Regions from separate parts of the Heliomicrobium gestii genome, predicted to be linked through region 3. Evidence: riboswitches for the same ligand, from Rfam matches in the RefSeq annotation. Region 3 holds a riboswitch; each other region holds the start of a gene.
The links. A riboswitch is a leader RNA that binds a small molecule or an ion and turns the genes downstream of it on or off. The one in region 3 is predicted to bind cobalamin.
Positions count from the first base shown of each region.

Region 1: it holds a riboswitch for cobalamin, as region 3 does, so the genes downstream of both, GTO89_RS06685 (AIR synthase related protein) here and cobO (cob(I)yrinic acid a,c-diamide adenosyltransferase) in region 3, are expected to answer to the same signal.
Region 2: it holds a riboswitch for cobalamin, as region 3 does, so the genes downstream of both, GTO89_RS09885 (energy-coupling factor ABC transporter permease) here and cobO (cob(I)yrinic acid a,c-diamide adenosyltransferase) in region 3, are expected to answer to the same signal.

Region 1 covers NZ_WXEX01000004.1:303,488-306,758, reverse strand. Annotated here, with positions in the region: gene GTO89_RS06695 (efflux RND transporter periplasmic adaptor subunit) at 1-986, opposite strand, end outside; gene GTO89_RS06690 (MarR family transcriptional regulator) at 1,136-1,591, shown strand; cobalamin riboswitch at 1,698-1,874, shown strand; gene GTO89_RS06685 (AIR synthase related protein) at 1,986-2,738, shown strand; gene GTO89_RS06680 (ECF transporter S component) at 2,849-3,271, shown strand, end outside.
Region 2 covers NZ_WXEX01000007.1:127,795-131,065, forward strand. Annotated here, with positions in the region: gene GTO89_RS09875 (HD-GYP domain-containing protein) at 1-398, shown strand, start outside; gene speD (adenosylmethionine decarboxylase) at 554-925, opposite strand; cobalamin riboswitch at 1,220-1,402, shown strand; gene GTO89_RS09885 (energy-coupling factor ABC transporter permease) at 1,642-2,316, shown strand; gene GTO89_RS09890 (energy-coupling factor ABC transporter substrate-binding protein) at 2,313-2,630, shown strand; gene cbiQ (cobalt ECF transporter T component CbiQ) at 2,695-3,271, shown strand, end outside.
Region 3 covers NZ_WXEX01000015.1:50,870-54,140, forward strand. Annotated here, with positions in the region: gene GTO89_RS15110 (sirohydrochlorin cobaltochelatase) at 1-7, opposite strand, end outside; cobalamin riboswitch at 147-342, opposite strand; gene GTO89_RS15115 (hypothetical protein) at 412-726, opposite strand; gene cobO (cob(I)yrinic acid a,c-diamide adenosyltransferase) at 850-1,437, opposite strand; cobalamin riboswitch at 1,642-1,916, opposite strand; partial or broken gene GTO89_RS18000 (AraC family transcriptional regulator) at 1,928-2,746, opposite strand; gene GTO89_RS17895 (S-layer homology domain-containing protein) at 2,907-3,271, opposite strand, start outside.

The sequences.
Region 1 (3,271 bases), on a different contig from region 3:
CCGCTGCGCATGACGACGGCTTCCGCCGGCGCCGTCAGGGCGTTCGTTTTGTGGGCGGTGGCCAGTTGGAACTCGGCAAACATGCCGGGCTTCAATATGTAGTCTCCGTTGTCGACGGCGATCCAGATGGGGAAGGTCTTCGCCTTCTCATCGGCGGCAGGGCTCACCTTGGCGATGCGACCCTTGAAAGGTTTGTCGCTGGCGGCGGCCACCTTGACCTCCACCTCTTGGCCGGGCCGGACGCTGTTGACATCGCTCTCTGTCAGATCGGCCTTCACCTCAACCGTGTCGATACGGACCACATTGAAGGCTGTCGCCGTATTGGAGACATACTCGCCCACATTCACGTTCCGTGCCGAGACGATGCCGGAGATGGGCGAGCGCAGCACGGCGTTTTCCAGATCGACCTGGGTCTGGCGGACCTGGGCCTGGCTTTGATTCAACTGGGCCTGGGCCGAGGCGACGGAAACCTCGTCAGAGGCGCACCGTTTTGTCGACGTGTCCAGGGAGCTCTTAGCCGCATCAAAGTCGGACTGGGACGTGGCGCCGGCGTCAAAGAGCGCCTTTACCCGGTCATAATGGCGTTGGGCGTCGTCGAGGGCGATCTTATCCATATCCAGCTGCAGGCGCGCCCGCTCCAGGCTGGCCTTGTTGACCTCGACACCGGCGTTGGCGGCGTCGAGCCGGGCCTGGATGTCGGCGTTGTCCAGTTCCAACAGCATGTCGCCGGCGTTCACCCGCTGCCCCACTTCGGCGTTGATGCGGGCGACTTTGCCCTGGCCCTTCGGGACCAGCTTTAATTCATCTTTTGCCGCCAGAGCGCCGCTGAAGGTCAGCACGTTGGACAGGTCTGTGCGCTCCGCCTTGGCGACCGTCACTGTCTGGGGCGGCGCTTCGGTGCTTGCCGGTTCAGGCGTTTTCCCGCAACCTGTCCCCGCTGCCAGCAGGGCGACGGCAAGCAGGCTGACGCCGATTTGTCTCTTCACCGTAAAATCCTCCTCCGCCAAATACAAATGATGCTTTCATTGACAGCCGGTACCTACCGGCCTAATATTTATCTTAGAGGCTAAAATATTTAGCGACTAAGACGATATGATCGTAAGGGAGAGGACAAGAACTGTCAAGGGAAGAAGCGGTGAAGGATCAGCAATTAAATGCCATCAAGGATTTGTTAGAGGCTTTTTTTTATAATGTCAAGTGCGCCGTCCAGGATATCGGCCCTGAATACCATCTGGGCGAAGGGCAGATCTTTCTGTTGTACATATTATTGAAGTCGGGGACCTGCAAGGCCACCGACATCGCCGACCAGATCGGGATCACCTCCGGCGCTGTGACCGGCATGATGGACAAACTGGCTGGCATGGGGCTCATCACGCGGGAGCGGTCTGAAAAGGATCGGCGCGTCGTCATGGTTTCACTGACGGATACAGGGTTGAAGACCATTCAAACGATTCAGGAGGCCCGCTTCGAGCGGTTGAATGGCCAACTGCAGGAACTCTCTGCGCTTGAGTTGGCCCAGGCGGTGGAAACGTTCCAGAAGATGAATGCAGTGTTGACACCGAGAGTGCGGAACAGCGCGGCGGAAGGTTGAGGGCGGTAGCCGAATTTCTCGCTTCGAGAAAGTAAAAGCTGATGTCGAGAAAACCGGGTTGCTCCTGTTGAAAAACAGGCTCTTTGTGACTTATAATACAAACAAAGAGCATAGCCATGTTTCAGGTGCCCCTCTTGGGGGGAGAATAGGGAACCGGGTGTGATTCCCGGACGGACCCGCCACTGTGACGAGGAGCCCTGCGCAGGTTGCCACTGGGAAACCGGGAAGGCGCGCAGCGGTGATGAATCGGAGTCAGGAGACCTGCCTGGAACATGACCGTTCATGAATGATGGCAAAGTTCATGGTTTCTTTATTGTTGCCTTGACGGCGATAGAGAAGCTATGGGCTTTTTCTTTTGCTCGCAGAATGCCCAGGGGCAATGAACTTCAAGGAGGTGGAAACCTTGGGATACAAGGGACGCGATGTGGAAGTGGTGTTTCTTTCTGACGACCAGTGCCTGGTGGTGGCCTGCGACTCCTGCGGCGCCATCGGCGGCAAGGAACGTGATGCCGTGCAGGTCCCCCCTTATATCGTGGGGATCTGCACCACCCGGGTCGCCTTGATGGAGGTGCTCGCCGTTGGCGCAGAACCGGTGGCGCTGACGGCAGCCATCGCCAATGAGCCCTTTCCCACAGGGGGTGAGGTGCTCGCCGGAGTTCGCGACGAACTCGGCGCCATCGGCAAGCGCGATCTGCCTATCGCCATCAGCACCGAAAAAAACATCCCTACGGAACAGACCGGTGTGGGGATCACCGTCGTCGGGGCTGTAAAAAGGGAGGGCCTTCGCGTGGGCGCCTCGCGGCCCGGTGATCAGGTCTATTGCCTCGGGTGGCCGAAAGTCGGCGCCGAGGTGGTGTCTGATGACGGCAAGCCCATCGCCCGGGCTGAACATGTGCGGGCATTGCTGGCCGATCCCCGTGTGCGTGAAGTGGTGCCCGTCGGTTCCAAAGGGATTCGCGTCGAGGCCGAAAACCTGGCGGCAGCCGTCCGTTGCCGAGTCGTCGGCTGGCAGGAAGACACCCCGCTGGATTTGGCTAAATCGGCGGGCCCCTCCACCTGCCTGATCTTTACCGCCGAGACATCGCCGCCCCAGATCGCCGGCGCGCCTATCCACCATCTCGGCGAATTGAAGGAGAAGGCCCGGTAAAGGTCAGGACATCACGACATCGAAGGCGCTCGTTCCGGTGATCGCCGTTCCCAAGCGATCGTCGTTCCACAGCAACAACATGCCAAAGAACAGGAAAGAAGGTTTTCAACATGAGCCACATGCCCTTGGAATACAATCAGACAGGCTTTTCCTGGAAGAGCATCCGGGGAATCGCCCTGATGGGCGTCCTGATCGCCTTGAGCGCCGTTGGCGCCATGATCAAAATCCCCAGCCCCGTCGGCACGATCGGCCTCGACTCCTTCCCCGGATTTTTCGCCGCCCTGGCCCTTGGGGCGACAGGGGGGATGATCGTCATCACCCTCGGACACCTGCTGACCGCCATGGTTGTCGGTTTTCCGCTCACCCTGCCGGTTCATCTCTTTATCGCCGCGCAGATGGCCCTGTGGGCCTGGGTTTTTCGTTGGACAAAGGAGCGGTTCGGCCTGACGGCGGCGTTCATCGCCGGTGTGTTTCTGAACGGCGTCGTCTCCTCCTTGACGATGCTGCTCATGGGCGGCTGGGCCGCCGTCGTG
Region 2 (3,271 bases), on a different contig from region 3:
TCCCCGAGGAAATCCTCGAAAAGCCGACCCAACTGACGCCGGAGGAGTACCTGGTCATCAAACAACACACCTATTACAGCTATCACATCCTGAACCAGGTTCCCGGCTTTTCTGAGATCGCCCAGTGGGGCGCCTACCACCATGAACGCCTCGACGGCCGGGGCTACCCCTTTCACATCCCCGGCGACCAGCTCAGCACCGGCAGCCGGATCGTGGCCGTCGCCGATATCTTCTCGGCGCTCGTGGAAGACCGCCCGTACCGGGAGGGACTTCGTCGTGAAAAAGTCGAGTCCATCCTGAGACAGATGGTTAAAGAAAACGCCATCGACGGCGATCTGGCTGACTTGCTCTGCCAGCAGTATGAAGCATTTGAAGAGTTAAAGCACTCGATCGGGTAGGGTCAGGTAGCCTGTGCATCGCCCGAAACACCTCTTCAGCGCGCTCACAGGATACATCCTCCGCGATTTATCATTTGAAAAAGGTTGTTATTTCCAGATCATCGGAAGGACATTAGAAAAAGCCTGGTGGAAACCAGGCTTTTTTTGATGCGCCGTTATCTCAGGACCTCAATGGGTCCGTCGCCGCGTTTGAGCAGCTTTACCGACGTCTTCTTGGGAACCAACACCTTGATCATGTGGTTGATCGCCACTTCCGGATCCACCGTCTCCCCGCAGGTGTAGCAGTCAAGGGCGGCAAACCCCTTTTCGGGATAGGTGTGAATGGAGATGTGGCTCTCAGACAAAAGGACCAGGACCGTCGCGCCTTGCGGATCAAACTGTTGTTTCTGCGACGACAAAACCGTCGCCCCAGCCGCCTTGGCGGCTTCAATCATCTGTTCCTCCAGGAACCGGGCGTCGTTCAATTTTTCAAAATCAACGCCCCAGGTGTCAATGGCGACATGTCGTCCGAAAGTGGAGTAATCCATCATTTCGGCCCCCTTCCCAGCAAATTGGATGCCGGGACCTACGTGATTCATCCGGGGGTGGGTCTAGACCCGCCCGAACAAGGGCGTCGGTCTGATGCTGCAATCCAAACCCGATTTGGATGAATCCTGGTTCCCACAATGAGTATACTTATAGCATAGACGGCAGGGCAGATCAATACTTTTTTTCAGAAGGATTTTATTGTCTAAAACCGGCAACACCCTTGCCCCGTAAGCCCTGACGTGATAGGATTGCATATAGATAGTGCCTTCCATAGCTATCTGAAAAATCGAACACAGGTTGACCTTGTTGCAGGCGCCGCCAAGCGGCTGAAAAGGGAATGAGGTGCGATGCCTCAGCAGCCCCCGCTACTGTAAGGGAAGACGACCCGCCACATCATCCACTGGACGTCAGTCTGGGAAGGAGGCGGGTACGGATGACGCCCGAGCCAGGAGACCTGCCCGCAGCAAACAAAAGACCCACTTCGGGAGGAAGGGAGGGCTTTATTTTGTTGCCCATGGGGACATCCCCACCCGCGCAGATACTCGTTCATCGCGATTCCGGCGATGACTAGACACGAAGGACTTCGCAAGCATAGGATTGTGGTTTTTATCACAACTCCCGTCCGCCAGGTTGAAAAAACAAGGCCTGAAAAAAGTCTGGCCTTACTTAGATAGGAAACGTAAAAAGACCCCTACGCAAAAAGGAGTGTCTGCGAATGCATATCATGGAGGGCTACCTGCCCCTGAGCCACGCCGCCGCCTGGACAGCCGCCTCGGCCCCCTTTGTCGTCCATGGCCTGCGCGCCATCCAAAAGACCGTTCGAACCAATCCGGAAGCAAAAATGCTCCTCGGCGTCGCCGGGGCCTTCTCTTTTGTCTTGTCGGCGCTGAAGTTGCCCTCTGTCACCGGCAGCTCTTCCCACCCGACGGGAACCGGTCTGGGCGCCGTCCTCTTCGGACCCACCGTCATGACTGTCCTCGGCGCCATCGTGTTGCTCTTTCAGGCTCTCCTGCTCGCCCACGGCGGGATCACCACCCTCGGCGCCAACGTGTTTTCCATGGGCATCGTGGGACCTTTCGCCGCCTACGGCGTCTACCGCTTAGGGCAGCGGATGAACCTTTCCTCTAATATCTCCATCTTTGCCGCCGCGGCCATCGGCGACCTGGCCACCTATGTGACGACGACGGTGCAACTCGCCCTAGCTTTCCCGGACACCGCCACCGGCGTTGTTGGTTCCATCGTCAAATTCGGCTCCGTCTTCCTGGTCACCCAGATCCCTCTGGCGCTCGCCGAAGGGCTGCTGACGGTCGTCATCTTTAACGCCCTCTCGAAATACTCCGCCGCCGAACTGTCGGCGCTGAACATCTTCTCGAAAGAGGTGAAAGCATGAACGGGCTCCGGAACAAACTTGTCTTGACGACAGCGCTCCTGTTTCTGACAGGCGTTCCCCTGATCATGCACTTCACCGGCGGTTTCTCCGGCGCCGATGACCAGGCCGGTGAAATGGTTCAATCTATCGCCCCCGATTACAAACCCTGGTTCGAATCCATCTGGGAGCCTGGCGAAGAGGCGGAACCGCTGCTCTTCGGTCTCCAGGCCGCCGCAGGCGCCAGCTTCATCGCCTACTACTTCTCCCGCCGCCGCAACAGTGAGCGGGTCAGCATGAACAGCAACGTGGGCCGCAAACCTCTTGGCGATGCCTAGTTGCCGGCGATCTAACGACGCGCTGACAAACGATGTAGAAAGATGATAAAACGGGGTCAAACGTATGCTCTTCACGATCGATCAGTGGGCCTGGGCCAACCGGCTGCGGGACAAATCGCCGACCTGGAAAGGAATCGCCGCGCTCCTGGGGCTGCTGGCTAGCCTGCTCTCGCCCACCCCCTGGCTGTCCGGCTCGATCACGCTTCTCTCTGGCGCGCTGATCGTCTTCGGCGCCCGCATCCCCCTGTCCGTCTTCCTCAGACTGATGTCGGTGCCCGGCCTCTTCCTGCTCACCGGCTGCGTTACCGTGGCCCTGTCGCCTTCCCCCCTTGACCCCGTGGCGCAGGTGACCATCGGCCCCTACTCCCCTGGCATATCAGCTGCTGGTCTGCAACAGGCCGGCATCCTCTTCTTTCGTTCCCTCGGCGCCACCGCCAGCCTCTATTTTCTCGTGCTCACCACGCCCATGGTCGATGTGATTGAACTGGTGTCGCGCCTGCGGGCGCCCAAGATCGTGACAGAACTGATGCTGCTCATCTATCGCTTTATTTTCGTGCTCATGGAGACGACGCAAGCCATCCTGCTGGCCCAGGAATCGCGTCTCGGCTACGCCACCCAAGCCAACAGCCTTCGCTCCCTCG
Region 3 (3,271 bases):
ACTTCACAAAAACCACTCCATTTCTTTTTTACCTTTTCGCGGAGATCAAAAAAACCTTAGCCATACGCTAAGGTTCCATGATCACTCCAGCCGCGATTCTAAAAAAGAAAACGGCACAGCAGACCACCTCCCTATCCTTCGTAGGTCGAACGGCAGCGGAGCAGGCAGGTCTCCTGGCTCAGGTTCGTCGGATGCCTCAGGTCTTCCCAGCTTGCGCCAGTGACTTTGATAGAGGCTCCTCCCCCATACAGTGGCGGGACCGCGCCGGATTTTCACCGGTCTTCCCTTTTAAGACCTGACTTCACGATGACAGTCAGGTCACCATACTCCCTCGTTATGAAATTGTCCATAATCATTATTCGTGACATGATCGCGAAATCCTGCTAATGAAAGGGATATTTATAACGAGAATCAATGGCGCAATTGCGTCTCTTCATTCAGGTCAAGCCACACCTCCGTATAGTGAGCGAATTCATCAGACAACCCGTTGGCTTTAATAAAATCGGCAAAGACCTTGAGCATGTACTCTTGCGACACCTCCTCCATCTCCAGGCGTTTTTGGAGCGCCCTCTGTTCCCTCTCGATTTGCCGGGACAGGTTGTCAACCAGCGCCTTCGTTATGAGATCAAGTTCATCGAGGTCTTTTACCAGGTCTTGATCCCCTGTCTTGGCGATTCGTTCCCGCATGTTTTGGATCAATTTGTTCAAAAACTCCGTTGATGTCATGTCTTACCACCTCCTGATCCGTCTGATCCGCCGGCAGCATTGAAAGAAGCAAACCGCTGCTGGTTACGTCACAAGGAAGGAAAAACGGCCAAGAGACGGGGGTCTCTTGACCGTCTTATCGCATCAGTATTCGATCCCTTGACGGCCCAGCATCCCCTCTTGATAGGGATGTTTGACTTCCGTCGCTTCCGTCACCAGGCTGGCTTTTTCGATAATCTCGGGGGGCGCGTTGCGGCCGGTGATCACCAACTCCACCTGCTCCGGACGCAGTTGAATCAGTTCCAAGGCCTCTTCGAGTGTCACCAGTTCAAAGTAGATGGCATTGGTCAACTCATCGAGAATGACGATATCATACTCTCCGCTGCACAAGACCTCTCGGGCTTTGTGCAGGGCCGCCTGCGCCATCTGGCGATCTTCCTCGGTGGCTTCTCCTTTGCGGATCATGCACTTGTCATAGTCGATCACCGGGCTGCCGTCTTCATGATATTTTCCCTCAAAACAGTCTCTGCCGTACTGGGCGAATTGAATGCTCGGCTGCAAACGCTGCAGCGCCGCCAGTTCCCCGTATACGGGGGTTCCCTTCATAAATTGCACGAGGAACACCGAAAAGCCATGTCCGATCGCCCGCAAAGCCAGGCCCAGCGCCGCTGTCGTCTTTCCTTTTCCCTTGCCCGTGTAGACTTGAACCAGCCCTTGTTTCAAATGGGTCATCCCTGTTCCCCCTCTCTCTGCATCAGACCTCTGACGCGCAACACAGCAAATCGAAGCAAGCCAACATCTCACGAATTCCAACCTGATCTGATAATGACGATCCGTCTCCATGCAAAAAAACCTTGCCCGTCTTACGGCAAGGTCTACTCGGCAATGGATCGCGCAACCCAATGCTCTATCACCTCCCCATCGACCGTGGGTGCTGTTGGTGACAGAAAACAGGCAGGTCTCCTGGCTCGGATTCATCAAAACCTCGCGTCTTCCCGGTGACGCTTGCGCCGCCCCCTATTGCGTGCTGTCACGCTGATCGCATGACAGCAAGGCATGATAGGCAACAAGCGAACGTCATCCAGTGACCTCGTTGCGAGGCTTCTCCTCCATACAGTGGCGGGACCGCGCCGGGTGTTCTCGGAAAAAACTAGTTCTTCTTCTTCACCGGAATGTAGATATCGGCCACAGCCTGTTCACAATCCATCCCGCCGTTTTTGTCCGTATAGAATTCAAAGGCGTATTTATCCTGGTCATATACATAGTCGCTTTGCGCAAACCATTCTTCGAAGATATACTTCCAGGCGCTTTTAATGGCGTTGCAAAAAGCCTGCTTATCATTGGCCAAATCGGCGGACTCAGTCGTAAAAACGGCATATTCTGCGGCCGGCATTTCCAAAGTCACCATGCCTGTGGGCACAAAATCAAAGCTTTCCACCACCACTCCGAAAAAGTAGGACAGATCGCCGTTTTTTTCTTCCGGACGATACCACAGGCCGATCTGGTCGGCGTAGCCGTTCTCTGTTTTTGCCAACCTGGCATAGTCCTCACTGCTGGCCGATGAAAAGTCCAAACCGAACCAATAAGCGCCAGACGCAGGCAAATCGACTTTTTGACCATCCTGCGGGTCAATGGAATACCCTACCGCCTTGAATCCGTCTTTTTTTTCATACCGAACGTGCATAGCCGCTCCACCTTTCTTTTTGTTCATCATACCTTTCGTGATATTCCTCCTGTATTCGCGCGCACTCATGCCAAATTCACGGCGAAAGGCTTTAGAAAAGCCTGAAGGCGTGTCAAACCCGAAAGTCAGGGCGATTTCCGTGATTTGCGCTCCCTTTTCCAGGGCTTCGACGGCCTTTTTCAGGCGTTTTTTGCGTATATATTCGCCTACCGGCATATTGTGGCAAATACGGAAGACGTGGCAAAAGTGATAGTATGAATAGCCCAGCATATCCGCCAATGCCCGCGGTGCAATTTCTTCATTTAGATGCGCTTCAATATACTGCCGGCAGAATGCCATATCCTTTCCGTACTGCATGCATTTGCCACCTCACGCTTTTATTATATCAAGGCCGGATTTTATTTCTTTTCCATTCTTGCGGAGTTTATTGGGGCGTCATCAACCGTCCCCCGAGTCGCCGAGTTCCAGCCTGGCCTCTGAAATTCAAAAAGCCCGCCATGAATGCGGGCTTTTTAATTTAAATCAGGTTTGATTTTTTCAGCAATCGCTGGACAATCACAGCCACTTCTGCTCTCGTAATTTCACCCTTCGGCGCAAGCATGTCCCGGCTCTTCCCTTCTACGATGCCGGTCTTCACACAAGCTGCGGCGCTTTCTTTCGCCCAGACGGCGATTTGCGGCTCGTCGCCAAAGCCATTCAACAGGTTGTCGCTTTCATCCGTTTTCAATCCAGCCTTGAGCCCGGTGATCTTCATCGCTCTCGCCATCATCGTCATGGCCTGTTCACGGGTGATCCGGTCATCGGGTCCGAAGGTGCCATCTCCATACCCGGAAATGATGCCGTAGGCGGCGGCGGTCTGAATGAATGGGCCGTACCACTCCG